Regions from separate parts of the Mucilaginibacter boryungensis genome, predicted to be linked through region 3. Evidence: riboswitches for the same ligand, from Rfam matches in the RefSeq annotation. Region 3 holds a riboswitch; each other region holds the start of a gene.
The links. A riboswitch is a leader RNA that binds a small molecule or an ion and turns the genes downstream of it on or off. The one in region 3 is predicted to bind S-adenosylmethionine.
Positions count from the first base shown of each region.

Region 1: it holds a riboswitch for S-adenosylmethionine, as region 3 does, so the genes downstream of both, metH (methionine synthase) here and IRJ18_RS13305 (peroxiredoxin) in region 3, are expected to answer to the same signal.
Region 2: it holds a riboswitch for S-adenosylmethionine, as region 3 does, so the genes downstream of both, IRJ18_RS09035 (homoserine O-acetyltransferase family protein) here and IRJ18_RS13305 (peroxiredoxin) in region 3, are expected to answer to the same signal.

Region 1 is NZ_JADFFM010000002.1:1,513,287-1,521,070, reverse strand. Features, by position in the region: gene IRJ18_RS19605 (AI-2E family transporter) at 1-963, opposite strand, end outside; gene metF (methylenetetrahydrofolate reductase [NAD(P)H]) at 1,141-2,097, opposite strand; gene metH (methionine synthase) at 2,188-5,898, opposite strand; SAM riboswitch class I at 6,037-6,148, opposite strand; gene IRJ18_RS19590 (hypothetical protein) at 6,260-6,892, shown strand; gene IRJ18_RS19585 (3-oxoacyl-ACP synthase) at 6,913-7,365, opposite strand; gene IRJ18_RS19580 (glutamate--tRNA ligase family protein) at 7,362-7,784, opposite strand, start outside.
Region 2 is NZ_JADFFM010000001.1:2,163,655-2,171,438, forward strand. Features, by position in the region: gene IRJ18_RS09005 (hypothetical protein) at 206-709, opposite strand; gene IRJ18_RS09010 (menaquinone biosynthetic enzyme MqnA/MqnD family protein) at 939-1,685, opposite strand; gene IRJ18_RS09015 (histidine phosphatase family protein) at 1,693-2,310, opposite strand; gene mqnE (aminofutalosine synthase MqnE) at 2,390-3,583, opposite strand; gene IRJ18_RS09025 (hypothetical protein) at 3,644-4,066, opposite strand; gene IRJ18_RS09030 (trans-sulfuration enzyme family protein) at 4,124-5,242, shown strand; SAM riboswitch class I at 5,355-5,467, shown strand; gene IRJ18_RS09035 (homoserine O-acetyltransferase family protein) at 5,829-6,881, shown strand; gene IRJ18_RS09040 (homoserine dehydrogenase) at 6,888-7,784, shown strand, end outside.
Region 3 is NZ_JADFFM010000002.1:101,855-109,638, forward strand. Features, by position in the region: gene IRJ18_RS13265 (nucleotidyltransferase family protein) at 1-549, shown strand, start outside; gene IRJ18_RS13270 (DUF4350 domain-containing protein) at 685-1,464, opposite strand; gene IRJ18_RS13275 (SDR family oxidoreductase) at 1,572-2,387, opposite strand; gene kduI (5-dehydro-4-deoxy-D-glucuronate isomerase) at 2,418-3,248, opposite strand; gene IRJ18_RS13285 (hypothetical protein) at 3,460-3,645, opposite strand; gene IRJ18_RS13290 (peroxiredoxin family protein) at 4,133-4,777, opposite strand; gene IRJ18_RS13295 (DUF4395 domain-containing protein) at 4,955-5,401, opposite strand; tRNA gene IRJ18_RS13300 (tRNA-OTHER) at 5,434-5,504, opposite strand; gene IRJ18_RS13305 (peroxiredoxin) at 5,696-6,331, opposite strand; SAM riboswitch class I at 6,493-6,613, opposite strand; gene IRJ18_RS13310 (RNA polymerase sigma factor) at 7,027-7,578, shown strand; gene IRJ18_RS13315 (zf-HC2 domain-containing protein) at 7,590-7,784, shown strand, end outside.

The DNA of each region.
Region 1 (7,784 bases), 1.4 Mb from region 3:
AAAGTACGATAATAATACGGGCCCAAAAACCAGCCCTAATATACCAAACAACGGGATACCAATAAATACCCCAATGATAGAAATAATGGGATGCGTATTGGCCAAACGCTTATTAATGATCATCCGCAACACATTATCTACGTTGCCAATAAATAATACTCCGTAAGCAAGCAGCAATACACCCTTAAGTGTATGTCCGTTTATGATGATAATAATAGCAGCCGGGATACATAGCGTTGGCGCCCCAACCACCGGCAAAAACGAAATAAAGGCACCTATTACACCCCAAAACACAGGGTCGGGGATACCGGCTATCCAAAAACCATTGGCCAGCAATATGCCCTGCACTATGGAGATAATACCCTGTCCCAATACGTTTGAATAGGTAGCATTACGCAACGCAACTGCAAACTTCATTGCATGCTGCTCGCGAAAGGGGGCGTAGCGCAGCAGGCCTGCCTCAAACCCGCGCATTTGCACAAACATAAAATATAATAAAAAGTACATGACCAGCAGGGTGATAACGATACTGACCGCGCTGCCTATTATAGATGGGAACAAGTCGGTTGCCAGGCCGCCTACCTTTAACATGATACTGTCGACAAAATGGGGTTGTTTAAAATTCGATCCGGCAAAATGGTCCAGCTTGCCTAACCATTCCTCTATTGGGAAAGTATTGCGGTTTAACGATGATATTTTATTGATCATCATAAAGCTTAACGTAAGGAAAGGGATAACTACTACGATGACAGAGATCAGGATAAGTATAACCGCCACAAGGGATCTATTCCAGCCACGCCCTTCCACCAGATACAGATAAAGCGGGCGAAAAATGGTGTATAAAACAATAGCGCCCAGTATGGAGCTGAACAGATCTGTAAGCGCATAAAACAATAAGCAGCCCAGCACAATAATGCTGATCAGGGTAATATTATTACGCTGCTTATGGGTAAAAACGGACATTTAAAACAGTAAAAAATTTCTTCTACAAGAAGAAACAAAAAACCGGTGAAATGTTTTGAGATAACCCTAAGTTAGGTCTATCCCAGTATTTACCGTGTAATAAAACCCGCTATTAAGCGATTGTTGGCGACCCTTAAAGCCATGATTGGGTAATCGTTTTTACCCCCTTCAACACAGTTAAAATATCGCTTCGGCTATCCGTTTAGTTGGCCCGGCGTTACTCATCGTGTAGAAATGCAGGACAGGTGCGCCAAATTTTATCAGTTCGCGGCATTGGTTAATGGTCCACTCTATACCCAGGTCTTTAACTTCTTTTTCCGATTTGCAGGCATGCACCGCGTCACACAGATCTTCAGGCATATCAATATGGAAGGTTTTGGCCAGCCCTATTAATTGCTTAGTATTCGCCAGCGGTTTCAGTCCCGGTATAATAGGCACGTTAATGCCGTTAGCGCGGCAGTTATTTACAAAATCGTAGTATTTCTGATTATCGAAAAACATTTGGGTAACAATAAACTCCGCACCCATATCAACTTTCATTTTCAGGTATTTGAAATCCGTTTTCATGTTGGGGGCCTCAAAGTGCTTTTCGGGATATCCCGCAATACCTATGCAGAAATTAGTTTTCAGGTTGTCCTCGGCATGCTCGTGCAGGTAAATACCGTTGTTCATATTTACTACCTGTTGCAGCAGGTCGGTAGCATAATTATGGCCATTAGGTGTCGGGATGAATGAAGTATCCCCACGGCGGGCGTCGCCGCGTAGTACAAGCACGTTATCTATACCTAAAAATTGCAGGTCGAACAAGCCATTTTCTGTTTCATCCTTAGTGAAACCACCGCACAATAAATGGGGCACGGTATCTACGTGGTACTTATTCATAATAGCCGCGCAAATAGCAATAGTACCCGGGCGTTTGCGGTAGCTCAGCTTTTCCAGCAAGCCGTTTTCATGCTCTTTATAAATATAATCCTCGCGCAACGATGTTACATCAATAAATGGCGGCTTAAACTCCATCAGCGGGTCAATAGCGTCATAAATGCCCTGTATGCTCTGGCCTTTTAACGGCGGTATCAATTCAAAAGAAAAAAGCGTTTTGCCTTTGGCGTTTGCTAAGTGTTCGGTTATTTTCATTTGCCCCCTAACCCCCTAAAGGGGGAATTTGGTTTAGTTGTTTACAAATATATTAATAGCAGCCCTTTTTCTCCCCTTCAGGGGCAGGGCTTAATAATTCAAATTCGGCCCCAGCCAGCGTTCCACATCCTCAAGCGGCATGCTTTTCCGGATGGCATAATCTTCTACCTGGTCTTTCCCTATTTTACCTAAGCCAAAATATCTTGCCTGGGGGTGTGCAAAATAGAACCCACTTACCGATGCCGCGGGCATCATGGCAAGGCTTTCGGTTAAGTGCATTTTGACGGCATCTTCTGCCTTCAATATGTCAAATAAAGTGATCTTTTCGGTATGATCAGGACAGGCAGGATAGCCCGGTGCAGGGCGGATACCCTGGTATTCTTCCTTGATCAGCCCGTTGGCATCCAGTTGCTCGTCTTTGCTGTAACCCCAGTATTCTTTACGTACCAGTTCGTGCATTTTTTCGGCAAAGGCTTCGGCTAAACGGTCGGCTAATGCTTTGGCCATAATACTGTTATAATCATCATGGTCGCGTTCAAACTCGGCCACTAATTCATCACAACCCAAACCTGCCGTTACCGCAAATCCGCCAAAATAATCAGGAACGCCGCTTTCCTTTGGCGCTACAAAATCGGCCAGGGCATAGTAGGGTTCGCCTTTAACCTTTTCACCTTGCTGGCGCAGGGTGAAAATAGTGGTTAACACCTGGCTGCGGCTATCATCGGTATATAATTCAATATCATCGCCTATGCTGTTTGCCGGCCAAAAACCGATTACGCCGTTAGCTTGCAGCAATTTCTCCTGCACAATTTTATTCAGCAATACCTGGGCATCATCAAACAGTTTTTTAGCTTCGGTGCCTACGTATTTATCGTCAAATATCTTCGGGTAGCTGCCCCTTAATTCCCAGGTGTGGAAAAACGGTGTCCAATCGATGTAAGGTACCAGGTCTTCCAATGGGAAGGCCTCTACAACTTTGGTTCCGGTAAAAGTTGGCTTCGGCGCCACATCGCCATCCAGGCTTATTTGAAACTTGCTGGCACGGGCTTCTTCAATACTTGCAAAACGCTTGTCCGATTTTTTGTTTAAATGTGCTTCCCGGGCTTTTGCATATTCATCTTTTATGCCCTGGATATACGCATCGCGGCTATCGCGGTTCATTAAACTGCTGCAAACAGTTACACTGCGCGAAGCATCCAGCACATGTATAGCGCCGCCCGAATAATGCGGAGCCACTTTTACCGCAGCATGGATGCGCGAGGTGGTAGCCCCGCCAATAATTAATGGTATGGTAAACCCTTCACGTTCCATTTCCTTAGCAAAATGCACCATTTCATCTAATGATGGGGTGATCAGGCCACTTAACCCAATAATATCTACCTGATGTTTTTTTGCCTCTTCTATTATTTTTTGTGCAGGCACCATCACCCCAAGGTCTATCACCTCGAAATTATTACAGGCCAGTACTACGCCCACAATGTTTTTACCAATATCGTGCACATCGCCTTTAACGGTAGCCATTAATACTTTACCCGCGTTAGCCCGGCTGCCGCTGCTATCTTCACCGGCATCAATTACCCGTTGCTTTTCCTGTTCAATAAACGGCAGTAAATACGCCACGGCTTTTTTCATTACCCGGGCCGATTTTACTACCTGCGGCAAAAACATTTTACCGGCGCCAAACAGGTCGCCTACTATGTTCATCCCGTCCATCAGCGGGCCTTCAATCACTTCCAGCGGTTTGCTGTAGGCCAAACGCGCCTCTTCTACGTCGTCATCTAAGTATTCAATAATCCCTTTTACCAGCGCGTGCGATAAGCGTTCCTGCACGGTGCCTTTACGCCATTCCTCATCACGGACGATCTCTTTGCCGCCGCCGCCCTTTATGGTATCGGCAAAGGTAACCAGTCGCTCGGTGGCATCTGCACGGCGGTTCAATAGTACGTCTTCTACAAGTTCCAACAGGTCTTTCGGAATTTCCTCGTATACCTCGAGCATGCCGGCATTTACAATACCCATATCCATACCCGCTTTGATAGCATGGTATAAAAATGCCGAGTGCATGGCCTCGCGCACCTTGTTATTACCGCGGAAAGAGAACGAGATATTACTTACCCCGCCGCTTACTTTAGCATACGGCAGGTTCTCTTTTATCCATTTGGTAGCTTTTATAAAATCTACCGCGTAATTGTTATGTTCTTCCAGGCCGGTAGCTACGGTCAGGATATTCGGGTCAAAGATGATATCCTGCGGCGGGAAGCCTACTTCATTTACCAGTATATCATAACTGCGTTTGCATATTTCAATGCGTCGCTCGTACGAATCCGCTTGTCCCTGTTCATCAAAGGCCATTACCACGGTAGCCGCGCCATAGCTTAATATTTTACGGGCATATTCTTTAAATTTTTCTTCGCCCTCTTTCAACGAGATCGAATTTACGATACCTTTCCCCTGTAAGCATTTCAAACCCGCCTCAATAACCGACCATTTCGATGAATCGACCATGATAGGCAGCTTGGCAATATCCGGTTCGGAGGCCAGCAGGTTCAGGAACTTCACCATCGTCGCTTCCGAGTCGATCATTCCCTCGTCCATGTTCACATCAATCACCTGCGCGCCGCCTTCTACCTGCTGGCGGGCAACGGTTAACGCGCCTTCAAAATCTTCAGCTAAGATCAGTTTGCTAAATTTTGGTGAGCCGGTAATATTGGTGCGTTCGCCCACATTTACAAAGTTGGCTTCAGGGGTAATGGTTACTGCTTCCAACCCGCTCAGGCGCATATAGGGTTCAATCTCCGGGCGTTTGCGCGGCTGGTGCTTCGCTGCTTTTTCGGCAATGCACCGGATATGGTCGGGGGTGGTGCCACAACAACCGCCTACAATATTTACCATATTGCTGGCCATAAAATCTTCTACCAGGTGGGCAGTCTCGTGCGGCACTTCATCGTATTGCCCAAACTCGTTTGGCAAACCCGCATTGGGGTAAGCCGATACATATACATTGGCTTTGGTTGCCAATTCCTCTAAGTGCGGACGCATTTCTTTAGCGCCTAAAGCACAATTTAACCCAACCGAAAGCAAGTTAGCATGCTGCACGGAATCCCAGAAAGCCTCAACGGTTTGCCCTGATAAAGTCCTTCCCGAGGCATCGGTAATAGTGCCCGATATCATCAGCGGGATGCCTTTATAGCCGGGGTTTTTCTGGCGTAATTCGTCCTCATAGCGCTTAGCGGCAAACAGGGCGGCTTTAGCGTTCAGGGTATCAAATATGGTTTCTATTAAAAGCAGGTCCGCGCCACCGTCAACCAATCCCCGTATCTGGGTATAGTAAGCATCGGCCAGGATATCAAAATTCACAGCACGGTAACCCGGATCGTTCACATCTGGTGATAATGATGCGGTGCGGTTGGTTGGACCAACGGCACCAGCCACAAAACGTGGCTTTTCAGGCGTTTTTTTATTGTATTCATCCACCACTTCACGCGCAATGCGTGCACCCTCGTAGCTCATTTCATAAGCCAGGTCTTCCATTTGATAATCGGCCAGCGATATCACCTGTGTGCTGAAGGTGTTGGTTTCAATAATATCCGCACCGGCATCCAGGTATTCGGCGTGAATAGCCTTAATTATATCCGGGCGTGTAAGGTTCAGCAGGTCGTTATTGCCTTTCAGGTCTGAAGGGTGGTCACGAAAGCGTTCCCCGCGGAAATCATCTTCCGTAAGGTTATACCGTTGTATCATGGTACCCATTGCCCCGTCAATAACCAGGATGCGTTTTTCTAATTCTTTTCTAATATCCATTCTTTGAGAGTCGTAAGTCTTAAGTACAAAGCCTTAAGTATTAAAATCGGAAAGCAGTATTGACTTACGACTTTAAACTCAGAACTTCAGACTTAAAAAGCGGCTTATATCGAAAAGTCGGGTGTTGATTTTGACCTTCGCTTATCTGTCTTATCGGCTTTTGTTTGCCGGTAAGTAGAATGTAGCACCTTGTAAGTACAGGTTGCTAAGACATCGCAGGGTCTAATCCCTCCGTCTTTCTCTATAAGCAGTGCAAAGTTGCACAATAGGGCTGTAAATTGCAAATAGGTTTGTTAGCTTTATGTTATAGTACATACGCATGACCAATCTATATAGTTTAAGACTAATAATAGCAGCAATAATGTTATTGACGGTATCTGCTGCGTGTAACACTCGCCGGTTCAACAAAACAGTAATTGATATACCGAAAGATTCAAATGGCAAATTTATTCTGATGTATGATCTCGACCTGCAAAAGGACCATGCCCTAAAATTGCAAGATCTGCAACATGGTTATGATGGTATTCAAATTCGTATCTGGTATGATTATTCGTTAACAGACGTTAGAAAGCTGGTCATTTTAAAATGCCGGAAGAATAGGTGGGATGCTGAATATTATTATGTTCATGCCGACTGGAAATATCAAAGCTTACGCGATTCGGTGACAAGCTACACGCATAGGAACATGGTGCCAGCATCCGGATGGAATGTGTTTTCCAAAACATTACTTAGTCATCAGATACTTACCCTTCCGGATTTTTTTTCAATAAACAATAAAAATATCACCTTTACCGACGGCCTGTCATGTAATATTGAAGTAGCAACAAAAAACAAATTTCGCTTTTATACCTATACTTACGCCCCGTCTCTGGCTAAAGACTATTGGCAAGCTAAAGATTTTTTTGAGGCCTTAGATCTGGTAAACAAAGAATTCAATATTTCTATTACCCACTTAACAGAAGATAAAAGCAACAATGCGCCATACCACAGGTAACAGCCTGCCTGCTTAATTACCTATATCACTTCAAGCACCCTATACTTCTTTCCGTTCTGTTCAAACCAATCATCAACCTTACACCCCATCATTTTATAACCAATGGGCGATGCGGCTGAAATAGCGAAATAGCTTTCGCCTGCTAAGTTTAAAACCCCCGCACTTACCGCGATGTAAAAGTTGCCGTTATTTGTTTTCACTACGCTGCCCTCTTCCACCCTGGTTGATTTGCCTGCGGTACTGATACGATTGAGCGCTACCAGTAATTTGTTCGCCTCGGTTAGCTGGGCCATGCCCCTGTCCTTTTCCTGCTGCAGCATCTCCCGGCCGGTTTCATATTTGTCGCCAGCGCTGCTTTTGGTGTCCTCGGCCGCACTTTGCTCGGCCGATTGAATGGCCTGTTGCGCGTTGGCCATGCGCTGCTGCACAAATTCGCTACAAAGCTGGTGGAGTTGTTGTTTTAGATTGTTCATTTGGCAGGTGCAAATATATTAAGCAGGGCGGCTAATTCCTGCCAATTTTTAACCGCCTCATCAAATCCAAGCATTTTTGAGATCCCGGTATAAATATCCTGGGGCTTTTTGCCTTCTCCCCGTAAATAATGTATGGATGTTGCCCCGGCCGATTTGGATAGTTTTTCGTTCCCGGATGCCATCAGCAATGGGTGATGATAAAAGATAACATCACGGAAAGACGCGGCGCCAATATGCGGGGCCAGATAATTTTGTGCAAGGGTAGAATCCCACAAGTCTTGCCCGCGTACTATCAAATCGACCCCGTAAAAAACATCATCTGCAACCGAAGTTAACTGATAGGCGGGGTAACCATCTTTTTTGCGCGCTACAAAATTTTGCATAGTTGCGGGTAAAGTAGTTTTTACCACTTCATTGGG
Region 2 (7,784 bases), on a different contig from region 3:
TAAAAACCAGACTGAAAAATAAACAGTGTAATTATCAGCAAGGAATTAATTAAAATCCTGTTATCCAAACATATAAATTTATTGTAAAAAAAACAAATATTTTGTTTTTAGCAATATTTAATATCAGAAATTATGCTTAAACACCTAATAGTAAAACAAAAAAAGCCCTGCAATATGCAGGGCTTGGTTTAATAGTTAATTATAATTACTTGATTTGCCTAAAGAAGTAAACACTTCCGCGCGCTGATACCCTTACTAAAACTTCACTATCACCTTTTTTCAGGTCAACAAAATAGTCAACAGTTTCTGATTGAGTGATAGCATTGTTTAAGTAGATTGCTGAATCCTGCTCAGGTGTTTCATATTTAATTACCTGGCCTACTGTATAATCTTTGTAGGTATCGGCAATTTCTTTTTTAGCAGATGCAGGGATTTGCTTGTAAGCAACCTGTTCGGTTAAACCAAGGTAGGCACCGTTTAAGCTGTAAAAAGCTGTTTTTTTAACTCCGTCAACAGTAAAGTCGGCTTTTTGCGTAGTTGGAGTAACTGTCCAAACAACGTTTTCGGCATCGCTAAAATCGGCGTTGAACTGGTTCAATACATAGTATGATATACTTTTAGAATCATCATACTTTTTGCCACCATCTGCAGCTACTGCAGTTAGGCTAAACGTGGCAGCGAATAACGCTGCGAATAATAATTTTTTCATAGTCTTAAATTTTAAATCCGAAACAAAAATACAGCAATATTGACGTTTTGGCAAACAAAATTTAATTTTTATGAAAATTTCATAATAAAGATACCTTTTTATTAAAATGTTAAAATTAGGCGGAATAACTTAGTGTGTTTTTTACAATATCCTAATTGATATTAAGCCAACATAAATCGCCATTTGCGAATATGTAGTCTAAACTTACAAAAGCTTAACAATTCGGCAATCAATTAAGCTTTTTTATGTAATCAATAAAAAGATGCAGCGCTTTTATTTTATTTTCGGTTAGGCTGAAATCTAATTTATGCATTAGATAGTCGTTAAAGTCAAAATCGTTGAGTGCGGGTAATTCGGCAATAACATTGTCGCGGTTATCCAAACCAACTTTAAGGGATTGGTTAAACTCGTCCATAAATTGCTGCGGTATGCTTTTATTTGCTATCCAGGCAGCAAATACAAATGGAAGGCCTGTAAATATTTTCCATATTTCAGCCAGATCGTAAGCATACTTATATTTATCTTTTTTCCCAAAAGTACGGTCGCCTATCTGTACAAATGCAGTATTCAGATCGGTTGATAGTGAATAGTCAGGTGCGTTGACTACCATATCAGGCTTTATCTGCCAATAATTTTTAAGCAATACCCGCGCAAGGTTATTTGATGAACGGGATTCGGGATCTAACTGCAAGGTTTTAACTTGGTGTATTTCGCAATTACTAAATATAAATACCGAATTAACCGGTCCGTCTGCACCAATGCAATAATCGGATACAATTTCCCAATAAGGCAAATTAATAACTGCCGCAACAGGGATTAGCCCAATATCAACTGTATTATCTATTAGTTTTTGGGCACAATCGGCCGGGATATCCAGGCTCAGATCAATTTTATTAATAATATTAGTATGGTGAAGACCATATATAAAGGGTTGCGTGTTAGTATAGCTAACCGCCGATATTTTTATTTTATCCACCGGGTGGTTAATGATTTTTTAAATGAATAGAATTATTAAAGTCAACGATCTCGAATTTTTCTCCTTCGTAAGCAACTTTATACAGCACAAGGTTTTGGTGTGGGAAATCTTCCATTTTGGTTAATGGCTGCCCGGTTAATAAACAAAGGAATAAACGCATTGCCCTGCCATGCATACATATCAGCACATTTTTTTCATCCGGGTGGCTTAATATTGTTTCCAGGGCTTGCTTTTGGCGGGACTGCACCTCATTTGGGCTTTCACCATTCTCAAATTTAATATCCAGTTCGCCGGCTGTCCATTTACGCATTACCTGTAAAAACGCCGCTTTGGTTTCCGGTGTGCTTGGTTTACCTTCATATATTCCCCAGGCCAACTCATCCAGTCCGGATAATTTTTCATAAGGAATACCCGAATCAATAAACTGCTGAACGCTTTGCTGGGTACGCTTTAATTCGGATATATATATTTTATCAAAAGGTATGTCCTTATAAGCTCTGTAGAACAAATCGGCCTGTAGCCTGCCTTCAGCATTTAAGTCTGTATCCATTCCCCTGCCCTGTACAATCCCTTGTTTATTAAGGTCTGTTTGGCCATGGCGAACTATATATAAAATTTTTGTCATTTGTTATTAGTCATTTATCATTAGTTTAGCTATTCGGTCAATAAGTATTGGAAAACCACTAATGACCGATGACCAGTGACTAATTAACTACCGGCAATTTATAAAATTGCGGTTTTGCCTGCTCGGGGAACTCATATTCATTATAGTCTGTAACCACATTATATAAAGTATCCCTTTCAATCGGGTGACGGCCCGCCTGTTTTATCAGTTCCACCAATTCACGGGTGCTCATACCCGGATGTTGTTCCTCTGCACCTGCCATACTGTAAATTTTGGTAGTATCATCAAGTGTACCATCTATATCATCAACACCAAAATTCAAAGAAAGTTGAGCGGTAGTACGACTGATCATTGCCCAGTAAGCTTTCACATGGTCAAAATTATCCAGATAAATGCGAGAAATAGCATAATTCCGCAGATCTTCTATAACAGACGATTCGGCAATGTGCGACATCTGGTTATCCTTATTACGGAACTTTAATGGAATAAATGTTTGGAACCCACCTGTTTTATCTTGTAACTGTCGCAAGCGCTCCATATGGTCTATGCGATGTTTGTACGCCTCGATATGCCCATAAAGCATGGTAGCGTTTGATCGCATACCTAATTTGTGCCACTCCTCGTGTATCTGAAGCCATTGGTCGGCTGTACATTTATCTTTAGCAATCTGGTCGCGTATTTCCGGATGAAATATTTCGGCGCCACCACCCGGCATACTTTCCAACCCGGCTTCCTTCATCATGCGCATGCCGGTAGCATAATCAAGCTTGGCTTTTTTAAATATATAATGATATTCTACAGGTGTCAATGCTTTCACATGCAAATCGGGGCGATGGGCTTTAATCCGGTTAAATAATTCCATATAAAATGGCACATCATATTGTGGTAAAACCCCACCGACAATATGCACCTCAGTAACCGATTCGGTATCATACTTCTTCACGATGTTAAGCATATCGTCCATGGTATACTCCCACCCTTCAGATCGTTCTTTGATCAGACGTGAATAAGAACAGAACTTACAATCGTAAACACAAAGATTAGTAGGTTCGATATGGAAATTTCGGTTAAAGTAAGTTTTAGCACCATGCTTTTGTTCGCGGATATAATTAGCTAAAATACCCAGGTAACCTAATTCTCCTGTTTCAAACAAAATTACACCTTCATCAAAGGTAATTCGTTCACCAACAAGTACCTTCTTAGCAATATGTTTTAATTCGGCAGATAAGTGCTGAGACTGCAATAATAGTTGTAAGTTTTGCTCACTTTGCATCCGTATATTCTTTCAGGCAAAAATACGTTTTTGACGCTTCAGAATATCATACAGATGTAACTATTTATGGTGCGTATACAAATAAGATTTGCCATTTGCTACTTCATCGGCTAATAAAAGGGTGTCTTTCTTTGCTATCAGGACGGATCTTTTTAAGGTTGTGCTACCGTAAGATAATTGATAAGTTCTTTCTATAGTATAAATGCTTTTACCCTGAATGATAGTAAAAGTATCCTGAGAGGTTAAGGCTGAATTAGTATAATATTTTACCGTCCCTGCCGTACTAAAAACAACCAGGTTTTCATCTGTAGGTGAAATACTGGTACCTGCTGCTTTATCATTAATAGTGGTTAACAACCATTGGCCGTAAACATTATCTATGTCATAAGTATCATTTATTTGCGGCGTGGCATCAGCGTCACTATTTTTTATGCACGATGTTAAAAGTGCTACTGCTATTAGCAGATATAGAATATTTTTCATGATCAGTTATTTTATAACTATACGTATTTTTACCGCAAAACGCTACACCGCCAATATATGAAAATTGAAACTATAGCCATACATGCCGGCAATAAAATTGATGATGCTACTAAAGCTGTGATACAACCCATTGTTATGTCGACCACATTTGAACGGGAAGTTGATGGTAGCTATGAAAAAGGTTATATTTATAGTCGCGCCGCAAATCCTAACAGGCATTTATTAGAGAATGTACTGGCAAGATTAGAAGGTGGTGTAGAGGCTGCGGCATTCTCATCGGGCAATGCAGCTGGTATGGCTGTATTTCAATCATTAACACCAGGCACCCACATTATAGGCCCTGATGACATGTACCATGGCCTTCGTAACCAGATAAAAACACTGTTTGCAGGAATACTGGAGTTTGATTTTATTGATGTGAACGATGAAGCAGTATTAAGGGCGCATATTAAACCAAACACCGGTTTGATATGGATAGAAACGCCATCCAATCCATTGCTCAAGGTCACCGATATTAAAAAGGTAATCACCATAGCCCGAGAACATGCAATTAAGGTTGTTTGTGATAACACTTTTGCTACACCTATATTTCAGCAGCCGCTAAGCCTGGGGGCTGATCTGGTGATGCATTCATCTACAAAATATTTTGGAGGCCACAGCGATCTAATGGGGGGTGCTTTAATTACACCCGTAAAAAACGAATGGTGGGACAAAATACGCCAGGTGCAGGAAATGGGCGGCGCTATCCCCTCGCCAATGGATTGCTATTACCTGGTGCGCAGCCTTAAAACATTACCTTATCGCATGAAAGGCCATGCGCATAACGCAGCTTTACTTACAGATTTTTTAGAAAAACACCCAAATGTAGAAAGTGTGATGTATCCTGGGTTAACATCACATCCGCAGCACCAGATAGCTAAAAATCAAATGCTGGGCTTTGGTGCTATGTTTTCGTTCTGTGTTAAAGGGGGTGCCGATGAGGCGAAAAGAGTGTTGTCGAAATTAAATTTGTTCACTATTGCCACCAGTTTAGGCGGTGTAGAAAGTTTAATAGAACACCGGGCATCAGTTGAAGGGCCGGATACTAAAACACCACAAAATTTGTTAAGGGTATCGGTTGGGTTAGAACATATTGATGACCTGATAGCAGATATGTCGGCAGCACTTCAATCATAATCGTATCATTTACAAATTTAATTTGGAAGCATATATCCTTTTAATATATATTCGCAACATTATTTGGTAGCAATACTAAAATATTAGAGTCAAATCCCTTCAAAAAGGTTTTGATTTATAAAGAAGTGGCGAGAGATCAGGCTCTAAGACCCACTGGCAACCCTCCTAAAATGGAGAAGGTGCCAACACCTGGCCCGGTGAATGGATTACCGGGGGTTATAAATTAACAACCATGAAAAGTACTAACAACATCCAACACAAATTTTCAGATACGCAAACGCGTAAGTCTTTTAGCTGTCATACCACTAATAATGGCGTGCTGATTTGTTGTTGCTGCTGCTGTTAAGCTGTAACCACGTTTCCTTTTCTTTTTACTGAAAATACGTGCATAGCTTACAATAGCTTATCTAACTCTATTTCAATTCATTAACAAACTTATTCAAACACATACCATGATAATTATCTATACCAATTCCTGTTATAAGACAATAACTGATACCCTCAATTAACAAGACCATTTTTTAGTTTATAAGTGATATAGTAAGGTTATTAAAGGTTGCAGGCCTAAATAGCCGGTTTTTAAACAATGAATACACAAATATTTAAATATCAACAGCCATTTGAACTGGAATCGGGCAAGCAACTGCTGGAGCTTGAAATAGGTTTCCATACTTATGGTACATTAAATAAACAACGTAATAATGTAGTTTGGGTATGCCACGCACTAACAGCTAATTCAGATGTGCTGGATTGGTGGAAAGGTTTATTCGGTGAGAACGATTATTTTAACCCCGAAGAACATTACATTGTTTGCGCCAATATTTTAGGTTCGACCTACGGTACTACCAGTCCTTTAAGTGTTAATCCGGCTACCGGCCTGCCCTACTATCTTACATTTCCTGATTATACAATCCGGGATATTGTTAAAGCGCATCAATTACTGGCTAATCATTTAGGGGTTGATAGTATTGAAGTATTATTAGGAGGCTCCTTAGGCGGTCAGCAGGCTTTGGAATGGAGTATTATGGAGCCAAACCGGATAAAAAACCTGGTTTTAATAGCCACCAATGCCCGTCATTCACCCTGGGGCATTGCCTTTAACGAATCGCAGCGCCTGGCCTTAAGTGCTGATACAACCTTTTATAATAATACGCCCGATGGCGGCAGCAAAGGCTTGAAAGCAGCACGTAGTATTGCGCTTATCTCCTATCGTACCTATAAAACATACGGGGTTACCCAGCAAGAACAAACCGACGAACTACACAATTACCGTGCAGCCAGCTATCAGAATTACCAGGGTCAAAAATTGGTTAACCGTTTTAATGCATATAGCTATTGGTATTTAACTAAAGTAATGGACTCGCATAATGTGGGCCGTAACCGCCAGGGCGTAGAAAGAGCTCTGAGTACTATTACTGCTAAAACACTGGTAATCGGCATTAAATCTGATGTATTATTCCCTATCGAAGAGCAGCAATATCTGTTCAGACAAATACCGAAGGCTGCTTTGGCTGAAATAGATTCGTTTTATGGGCACGACGGATTTTTAATTGATACAGAGAATCTGACAAATATTATTTCATCTTTTTTAAAAACCGACGTAAAAGGTAAGATTATTGACTTGCAGCAAACCGCATAATATACAATGAGCAAAAAACTTAAAATTGGACTTTTTGGCTTTGGCGTTGTTGGCCAGGGCTTATACGATATTATCCGCACTAAAAACCTGAATATTGAGATCGTTAAGATCGCCATTAAAGATCCTACAAAGAAACGTACCCTGCCACCGGAGCTTTTCACGACCGATAAAGATGAGTTATTGAATAACCCGGAGATAAATACGATTGTTGAATTAATAAACGATACGGAAGCGGCATATGATATCGTATCTACCGCTTTAAAAACCGGGCGCAACGTTGTATCAGCCAGTAAAAAAATGCTGGCGATTTATTTGCAGGAATTAATTGACCTGCAACATCAATACGGTACATCATTATTGTACGAAGCTTCCGTGTGCGGTAGTATTCCGATAATCCGTAATCTGGAGGAGTATTATGATAACGAACTGCTGCACTCTATCAGCGGCATATTCAACGGTTCATCTAATTACATCCTATCAAAGGGCTATAATGAGAATATGGATTATGATACCGCGCTTAAGCTGGCACAGGACCTTGGTTTTGCCGAAACTGACCCAACGCTTGACGTTGGTGGGTTTGACGCCAAGTATAAGCTGGTGATAGCAGCCGCGCACGCCTATGGTGTAGTGGTGAAACCAGAGAAAGTGCTCAATGTAGGTATCCAAAACCTACACGCAAACGACTTGCAATATGCGCGGGAAAAGAAACTGAAGATTAAACTGGTGCCTGTTGCTAAAGAGTTGGATGACCAACATGTTACTATGTTTGTGTTACCTAAGTTTGTGAATGAACACGAATTTCTTTACAATGTAGATTACGAATACAATTGTGTTACCGTACAGGCGGCTTTTGCCGATCAGCAATTCTTTTATGGAAAAGGCGCCGGCGGCCATCCTACCGGC
Region 3 (7,784 bases):
AGCCGTATGGGGCAGCCTAAGCAATTATTAAAATATAAAGATACGTCGCTGCTGCGCCACGCGGTGGAAACCGCGCAGGCATCGCGCTGCAAGGGGCCACTGCTGGTAGTTACCGGCGCCCTCCACGATGAATTGTTTAAAGAGTGTGCCGGTCTTAACATAGCGGTGGCGCATAATACTAACTGGCAGCAAGGCATGGCAACTTCCATTCATACAGGATTGCGGGCCTTAACGCGCACAAATCCGGCCACCACCGGCGCGTTAATTATGCTGTGCGACCAGCCCCTTATCACTACCGAGCACCTGAACAACCTGCTGGATATGTTTTTACACCACCGCAGCCAGGTAATTGTGGCTACGGCTTTTGCCAATGTGGTGGGCTCGCCCTGTATATTTAGTCGCGAAGTGTTTGAAACGCTTTACCAGTTGAAGGGTGATAAAGGCGCGCGGCAAATATTCGATGATCCACCACAGCGCCTGGTAACTGTACCGTTTAAACCGGCTGCTATTGATGTGGATACGATGGAGGATTACGAGAGTTTGTTTTAGGAGAGTTCGGAAGTTTTTTCCATCAATGTCATTTCGAACGAGGTACGAGGAGAAATCTTATGCATGCAGCCGGCTGTGCGTATAAGATTTCTCCCTACGGTCGAAATGACATTTCTTAAGCTTGTTATCTGCACATTACTTCTTCACCTGTTTTAGCAGCCATTGGGTTACATCAACAATAGCTTTATCATTATCATAACCTGCCGGCAGGTGGCCGTTGGTATATTCGTTATACAGCCATGGGTCGGCTACAGCGAAGACGGTGCCTTTGCCATATTTGGCTGTCGCGATAACTACCGCGTCGCCATTTTTTAATAATGGTTTTGCGGGCCCAGTTAATGCGATGCCACAGATGTCTTTCATGTATATCTTTTTAGCTGTCGGGAACAGCGGGTTACCTTCAACCATCATAGTACCGCTTTCAATTTTGTTGCCCAGCACGTGGTTATTCAAATCATCGGTAAAGTGCATGCCGAATTTGGCCGCCAGGGTATTAAAGTGCGGTAATTCCACATTGGCGCTATCGTTAGCCATCATTACTAATACGCCGCCTGCTTTCACAAATTTTTCAATCTGTTCAACATCTTTGGGCATAATATAGTTAGGGTTCGGGCTTTCTTTTTTAGTATCGGGGTCTACAATAATATAAATATCCGTTCCTTTCAAATTATCAACCGTAGGCGCGGCATCCAGCGACTTTATTTTGGCCCCAGCCGCCACAAAAGCGTCACCCCAATTAGAATAGCCGTTCAGGTCTTTCTCTTCCCATAGGTAATGGAAGCGTTCTACAGCGCCTTCTTTGGTTTTGTGCACCTCGTGATTGAAGTAATAATCAAGCGTAACAGTTTGCGCTTTTAGCATAAAAGGCACTGCCGATATAGCTACTAATGCGGTTAGTTTAAACAGGTTTTTCATTTGGTTATATTGGTTTAGCCCCCTCTAAATCTCCCCCTAGAGGGGGAGACTATTGAAGGTTGGATTTTATTTTTAGTCCTCCCCTTCAGGGGAGGGTTGGGTGGGGCCTAAACTCCCCCGAAAATAGAGAAGCCGCCATCCACACACACCATCGATCCTGTTACAAAGGCCGATGCATCGCTCAGTAACCATACCAGCGCGCCAATTAACTCTTCAGGCTTGCCGAAACGCTTGAATGGGGTTTGCCTGATCACAGACTCGGCACGTGGCGAATAACTGCCATCGGGTTTCAGGTGCATGTTACGGTTTTGCTCGGTTAGGAAAAAGCCAGGCGCCAGCGCGTTCATACGGATGGCATCGCCATACCGGTTAGCCAGTTCAACAGCAAACCACTGGTTATAGCAATCAACCCCGGCTTTACCCATATTGTAACCCAATACCTTAGTAATAGCACGTTTGGAATTCATAGATGAAATATTCACAATGCTGCCGTTGCCGGTACGGGCAATCAGCTCACCAAAAACCTGCGTAGGGATAATGGTACCCCAAAGGTTAAGTTCGGCTACGCGTTTCATCCCATCAAGGTTCATGTTAAATATATCCTCGTCGGGCTGTATCGCACCTTCGGGCATATTACCACCAGCGCCATTCACCAAACCATCCAGCCGGCCAAATTCGGCCCAAACTTTTTCTTTAGCGGCCATCAATTCGTCCTTATTCAGCACATCGGCAACTAAGGCGATAGCCCTGCCGCCATTCTTATTGATCTCGGCCGCGCGTTGCTCAGCAATCTCAGCATTACGGCCTAGTATGCCTACAGCGCCACCGGCCGCCACAATACCATCAATAAACGATTTGCCTAAAATGCCGGTACCGCCGGTCACTACAATTACCTTACCGGCTAATGAGAAGTTATTTTCCACTATGTCTGTTGTCTTTTGGTTGATGTTTAATTATCGCAAGTCAGGTATCGCAATCGGATCCATATCAGTGTAATCCTGGTTCTCACCACACATACCCCAAATAAATTTATAATTGCTGGTAGCGCTGCCGCTGTGGATGCTCCACGGTGGTGATACTACCGCCTCGTGATTGTTCATCATAATGTGGCGGGTTTCGTCGCCTTCGCCCATATAGTGCACTACTTTATTGCCCTGCGGTACGTCGAAATAGAAGTAAGCTTCCATGCGCCTGTCGTGCACGTGGGCCGGCATGGTGTTCCAAACGCTGCCTGGTTCTAAAATAGTTAAGCCCATTACCAGTTGACAGCTGCGTATACCTTCTAAAAATATATATTTATTAATGGTACGCTTATTAGCCGTTTCTGCTGAGCCCGCGTTTACTTTAACTGCGTCCTCGTTGGTCATTAGCGCGGTTGGATAGGTCATGTGCGCCGGTGATGACAGGATAAAGAATACCGCAGGTGCGTCAGCGCTTTTGCTGGCAAATTTCACATCCTTAGTACCTTTACCAATATACAAGCAGTCCAGCTTGTTAACATTGTAGCTGGTGCCATCGGCGGTAACTGTACCATCGCCGCCCACGTTGATAATGCCTATCTCGCGGCGCTCTAAAAAGTACTCGGCACGTAGGTTAGGATAATTACCCAGGCTAAGTTCGGTACCCATCGGCATGGCGCCGCCTACTATCATCCTGTCGTAATGGGTGTAAACCAGGTTAATTTTTCCCGGATCGACAATGCCATCCAGCAAAAAACGCTCGCGGATCTTGGCAGTTTGGTACGATTTAAAATCTTCGGGATGTACAGCTTGTATTACTTTCAAAATATTAAATTTTAGGTATATGAAACGACTGTTGTGTAGATAATGCAAGTGTACAACCTTAAGCCTAAAATTCCAAACCGCAGCATCCTGCCGTACTGCTTTTAGCAACATATGACCTGCAAAAACGGCTTTAACGTGCATAAAAAAGCCCCGTTGCCGGGGCCGATGTAAGAATGACTTACATATACGTTAATCGAGCTGAATTTATAATTTATCTTTTCACCTTGTTCTCGGCTACTTCTTCAAGGTATCCGTTACTATTTATAGCATAGCTGGCCTCGGTAGTATCTGTATCAATTTTATAAACAACAGGTTTATCGTGTTTTTGGGTGGTCTTTCTTGCTAAAGGGAGGGCGATAAGGCATAACATTGAAATGGTATTAACTATAGTTATCATAGCTGCTTATTGTTATTGTTGTAAATTAATTAGTGCACAAATATACTTAATATATTATGCATGCATAATATATCCATACTAAAATAGTGCCATAAATTCACTTTTGCGAAAAAAGACAAGTTAAGCTTAGTGTATTAATATTTTAAAAAAATGGCACGGATAACCCTTTCCATTTTGATAAGGTTTTTTGTTAAAATGGGGTGCCCCTTGTTTGTAAGGATATAAGAAAAGCCCCGTTACCGGGGCCTAACCAAACAAACAATTCATAAACCTAAGTTGAGAAGCATTGAAAGAATTGCTATGTTTTTATTTTAAGCGGCCATGTGCGATTCCCTCCCATGGGGAGGGTGCAGGGAGGGGTTTTGTAAAGTCACGAAACCCCTCCCTACCACCGCACATCCTAACTCCCCCTCCCCATGGGAGGGAATTTGTGAATTCTGCCTATTTATAGGCTATACTCCCTGGAAAGAGTTAGGTGAGGCCCTCCTTATGCCGACCTTTTCAAATTCCCCGCTAAGCTGGCGTTATATACTGCCGAGATAACATCACGATTTGATAATGCAGTTTCAAACTCTGCATGACTGTAAACCACCTGGCGCGCTGCATCCAATACATAAGTGGCCGGTAGCGGCACATTAATATCAATACCCGAAAACCTATTCCATACCGGGTCTGCATCGCTGTATATCCGCAGGGTTTGGGCAATTTCATGCGCCGCATCGAAATAGAAATTAAGCGACAGGTTGTTTTCCCAAACCAGTTTTTCAAGGCTATCCTGCTTTTCTGCAGTGATAATGAGCAAGTTGCCGCCATTTGCCTTAATTTCCGCCTGGATAGCATTCAACTGCTTTAATTGATCTAAACCATGCTGCTGCCACTGTGGCGAATAAAAACTTATTACCAGCGGCTTGCTCAGCAATTGCTTTAAAAGGATGGCGCCGTGTGTTTCGGCACCATTAAAAAAGTGCTGCCAGCGGGTATAGGTATTTTGCAAAGTAAAATTGGGCAGGTAATTCCCGGTGCGTACCGGCTTCAGGGGCTTATATGGCTTAAACGCAATATCGGCCTCGGGCACAATTTCTGAAAGGTCGAAAAATGGGTATTTACTGGTGTTAATGGTGGTAGTTAACATGATAATATATTTTATTGAATAAACAGATAGCCTTTCGGCAATAACTAAAGCGAAGGTGCAGCCTAACAACAACAGTGGTCCAACCCGTAAATAATTCCGTAATATTTCATGTTTTGATATTTCATAACAAAAGCATTTAAATAGACGACAATTTTAGTAGTCTTTTTTGATAAATTTTTATTTACTTGTTTTTTTAATCAGTAATAAGCCTAAAGTGTACACATAACAACCCACGCATAACCCACCGAAGGCTTCCAGGCATGCAAATACAATAAGTACCACAGTTAGTATTTGCGCCGCGAAATTTTGTTGTGATGCCAGCAATATTAATATGCCCGCCGTAAACACAAACCCAACGCCCACAGCAAATCGTTTAGGGGCACGGTCAACCGGTTTATGCTTAATTTTCAGTTGTTTGATCACTGCGTCGCTTAAAAACCCTATCGGACTGTAGTTCCCCCAACTGGTGGCGCGCAATAAAAAATCAACGGCCAGTATAGCAATTATCACCCAGGCGTTGGTCAGCAAAAAAGTTACCCCCAGGGCCAGCACAAAAAAGGCATTAACACGGGCCTTATTTTCGTTAATGGTTACAAAATCTACCGGGCATTGCAGGTTGCTCATCAGCTTACTTAATTTATTAATTTAAAACAGAGAGATCAGAGATGGAGTTGAACCACCGTTAAAGGCCTTGCTAACCTCCGCCTATCCACTCGGCCATCTGATCGTTTTATTCATCTCCCCCCAGCCGCTCCGCTATATATCAGCGGAGACGGCTTCATAAAACCTTGCACAGTTTTACTTTACTAAAGGAGATACGTATATTTTTTGCCCTCCAGACCCCTAAAGGAGGAGTGTTAAAACCTTGCACAGTTTTACTTTAAACCCTGCCCTTTAGGGGCTCGGGGGGCTTGTGTATTATTTATTTGGCTGCGGCGTTGTCCTTAAATAAGGTTTTATTACTTTATGCCCTTTAGGGAACTTAGCCGGTATATCTTCGGTTTTAATAGACGGCAATACCACTACATCTTCGCCATCTTTCCAGTCGGCCGGGGTGGCTACGCTATGGTAAGCTGTCAGTTGCAGCGAATCAATCACTCTTAATATCTCGTTGAAATTACGACCGGTTGATGCCGGGTAAGTGATGATCAGTTTGATCTTTTTATCCGGGCCTATAATGAACAGCGACCTTACCGTAGCGTTCAGCGACGCGTTAGGGTGGATCATGTCATATGCTTCGGCTATTTTGCGGTCTTCGTCGGCAATGATGGGGAAAGTTACCTCAACGTCTTGCGTTTCGTTGATATCCTTTATCCATCCCTGGTGCGATTCTGCCGAGTCTACACTCAGCGCCGCCACTTTTACATTGCGTTTGGCAAATTCTTCTTTCAGGGCTGCGGTACGGCCCAGTTCGGTGGTGCAAACCGGCGTATAATCGGCCGGGTGACTGAATAGTACACCCCAGCTATCGCCTAAAAATTCGTAAAAATCAATTTCGCCCTGGCTGGTTTTGGCTTTAAAGTTTGGCGCGTCGTCGCCTAATCGTAAACTCATGGTCTCAGTTTTTTAATGTTAGATGTATTTTGTTAGTTAAAGCAAATTACCGGAATAATTAACTTTAAACCCAATACGAAAAATTTAATACTTAATGTTGCTTATCTGCAAAAGCTGAAAAGAGAGGGAACCGTAAATACGGTGTGGAATTTTTGTTCACTCGCTTATCTTTCCCTGTTTGGTTACAGAGCAGGAATTAGCACCTTATTAAGTCGCATATACGCGGTCTCACAGGTTGCTAAGACGTCTTCGGGCCTTTCCCTCAGTCTTTCTGGATAAGTAAATAAAGAACGATTACGGCAACAAATATAAGGGCAATAATTTAAATACCAAATAAAATCTATAGATTTAGTAGTGTTTATTTGAAATGCGTTGATTATCAGGTAGAAATATTTTATTTATATCAAATTTGTCATTGCGAGGAGTTGGCATGCAGGTGGTGGGTGAGGTAACGACGTGGCAATCTCGTAGCAGTAACTATCTCTCATATCCAATTAGCAAACCACTATAATGGCGTTGCCTTCGGCCCGCGCTATCCGCTCATACTGCACGGGCCTTAGCCACGGGCCGGTATCCGCTCCTATCGCTAACGCGGGGATTTTAATACTTGAAAAAAATTCTTAAATTTCCTGTAACCATTTTTTTTAACCGGAGTTTACAGGGCTATAATGATTAACTATAAAAACTAAACCTGCTTGGATACGCTGAATGATAACGCGATCATGCTAAAAGTAAAAGCCGGCGACCTGGACCGGATGGGGCTGCTTTTCCAGCGCTACCATCGCCAGTTGTACGGTTTCCTTTACCACATGACCTACCAGCGCGAGGCCGCCGAGGATATGGTGCAACAGGTATTTTATAAAATGCTGAAATACCGGCACAATTTTACCGGCAGCGGCGAATTTATCCACTGGATGTATGCCATTGCCCGCAATGTGCTAAAAGACCAGGGTAAACGCAAAAAACTGGCCATGGCAGCCAGCAGTGTTGAGGACATGGCCGACTGGATACCCGGCAGCACCAATATAGAGGAGCAGCTGGAAAGGAAGCAGGCAGCGCAGGGTTTGCAGCAAGCCATGGGCAGGTTAAGTGAAGATGAAAGGGAGATACTATCATTAAGCCGTTTCCAGGAGTTAAAACACCAGGAAATTGCACAGATATTGAATATAAGCGAGGGCGCGGTTAAGGTGCGGGTGCACCGGGCCATGTGCCAGCTAAAAGAGATTTATACCAAAGTTGAACGTTAAACAGACATAAAATGGATTGTGATAAATATAAGGAGCTGTTTACCGGCTGGATAGATAAAGACCTGCCGCCGGCCGAGCGGGTGAAACTGGAACAACACCTGAGCGATTGCCCCGGTTGTAAAGAAGAATTAGCCGCCATGAAGGAATTGTGGAGAGAAATGGGCACTATTGAAACCCCTGCCCCATCGGCACACATGCAGGTGAAG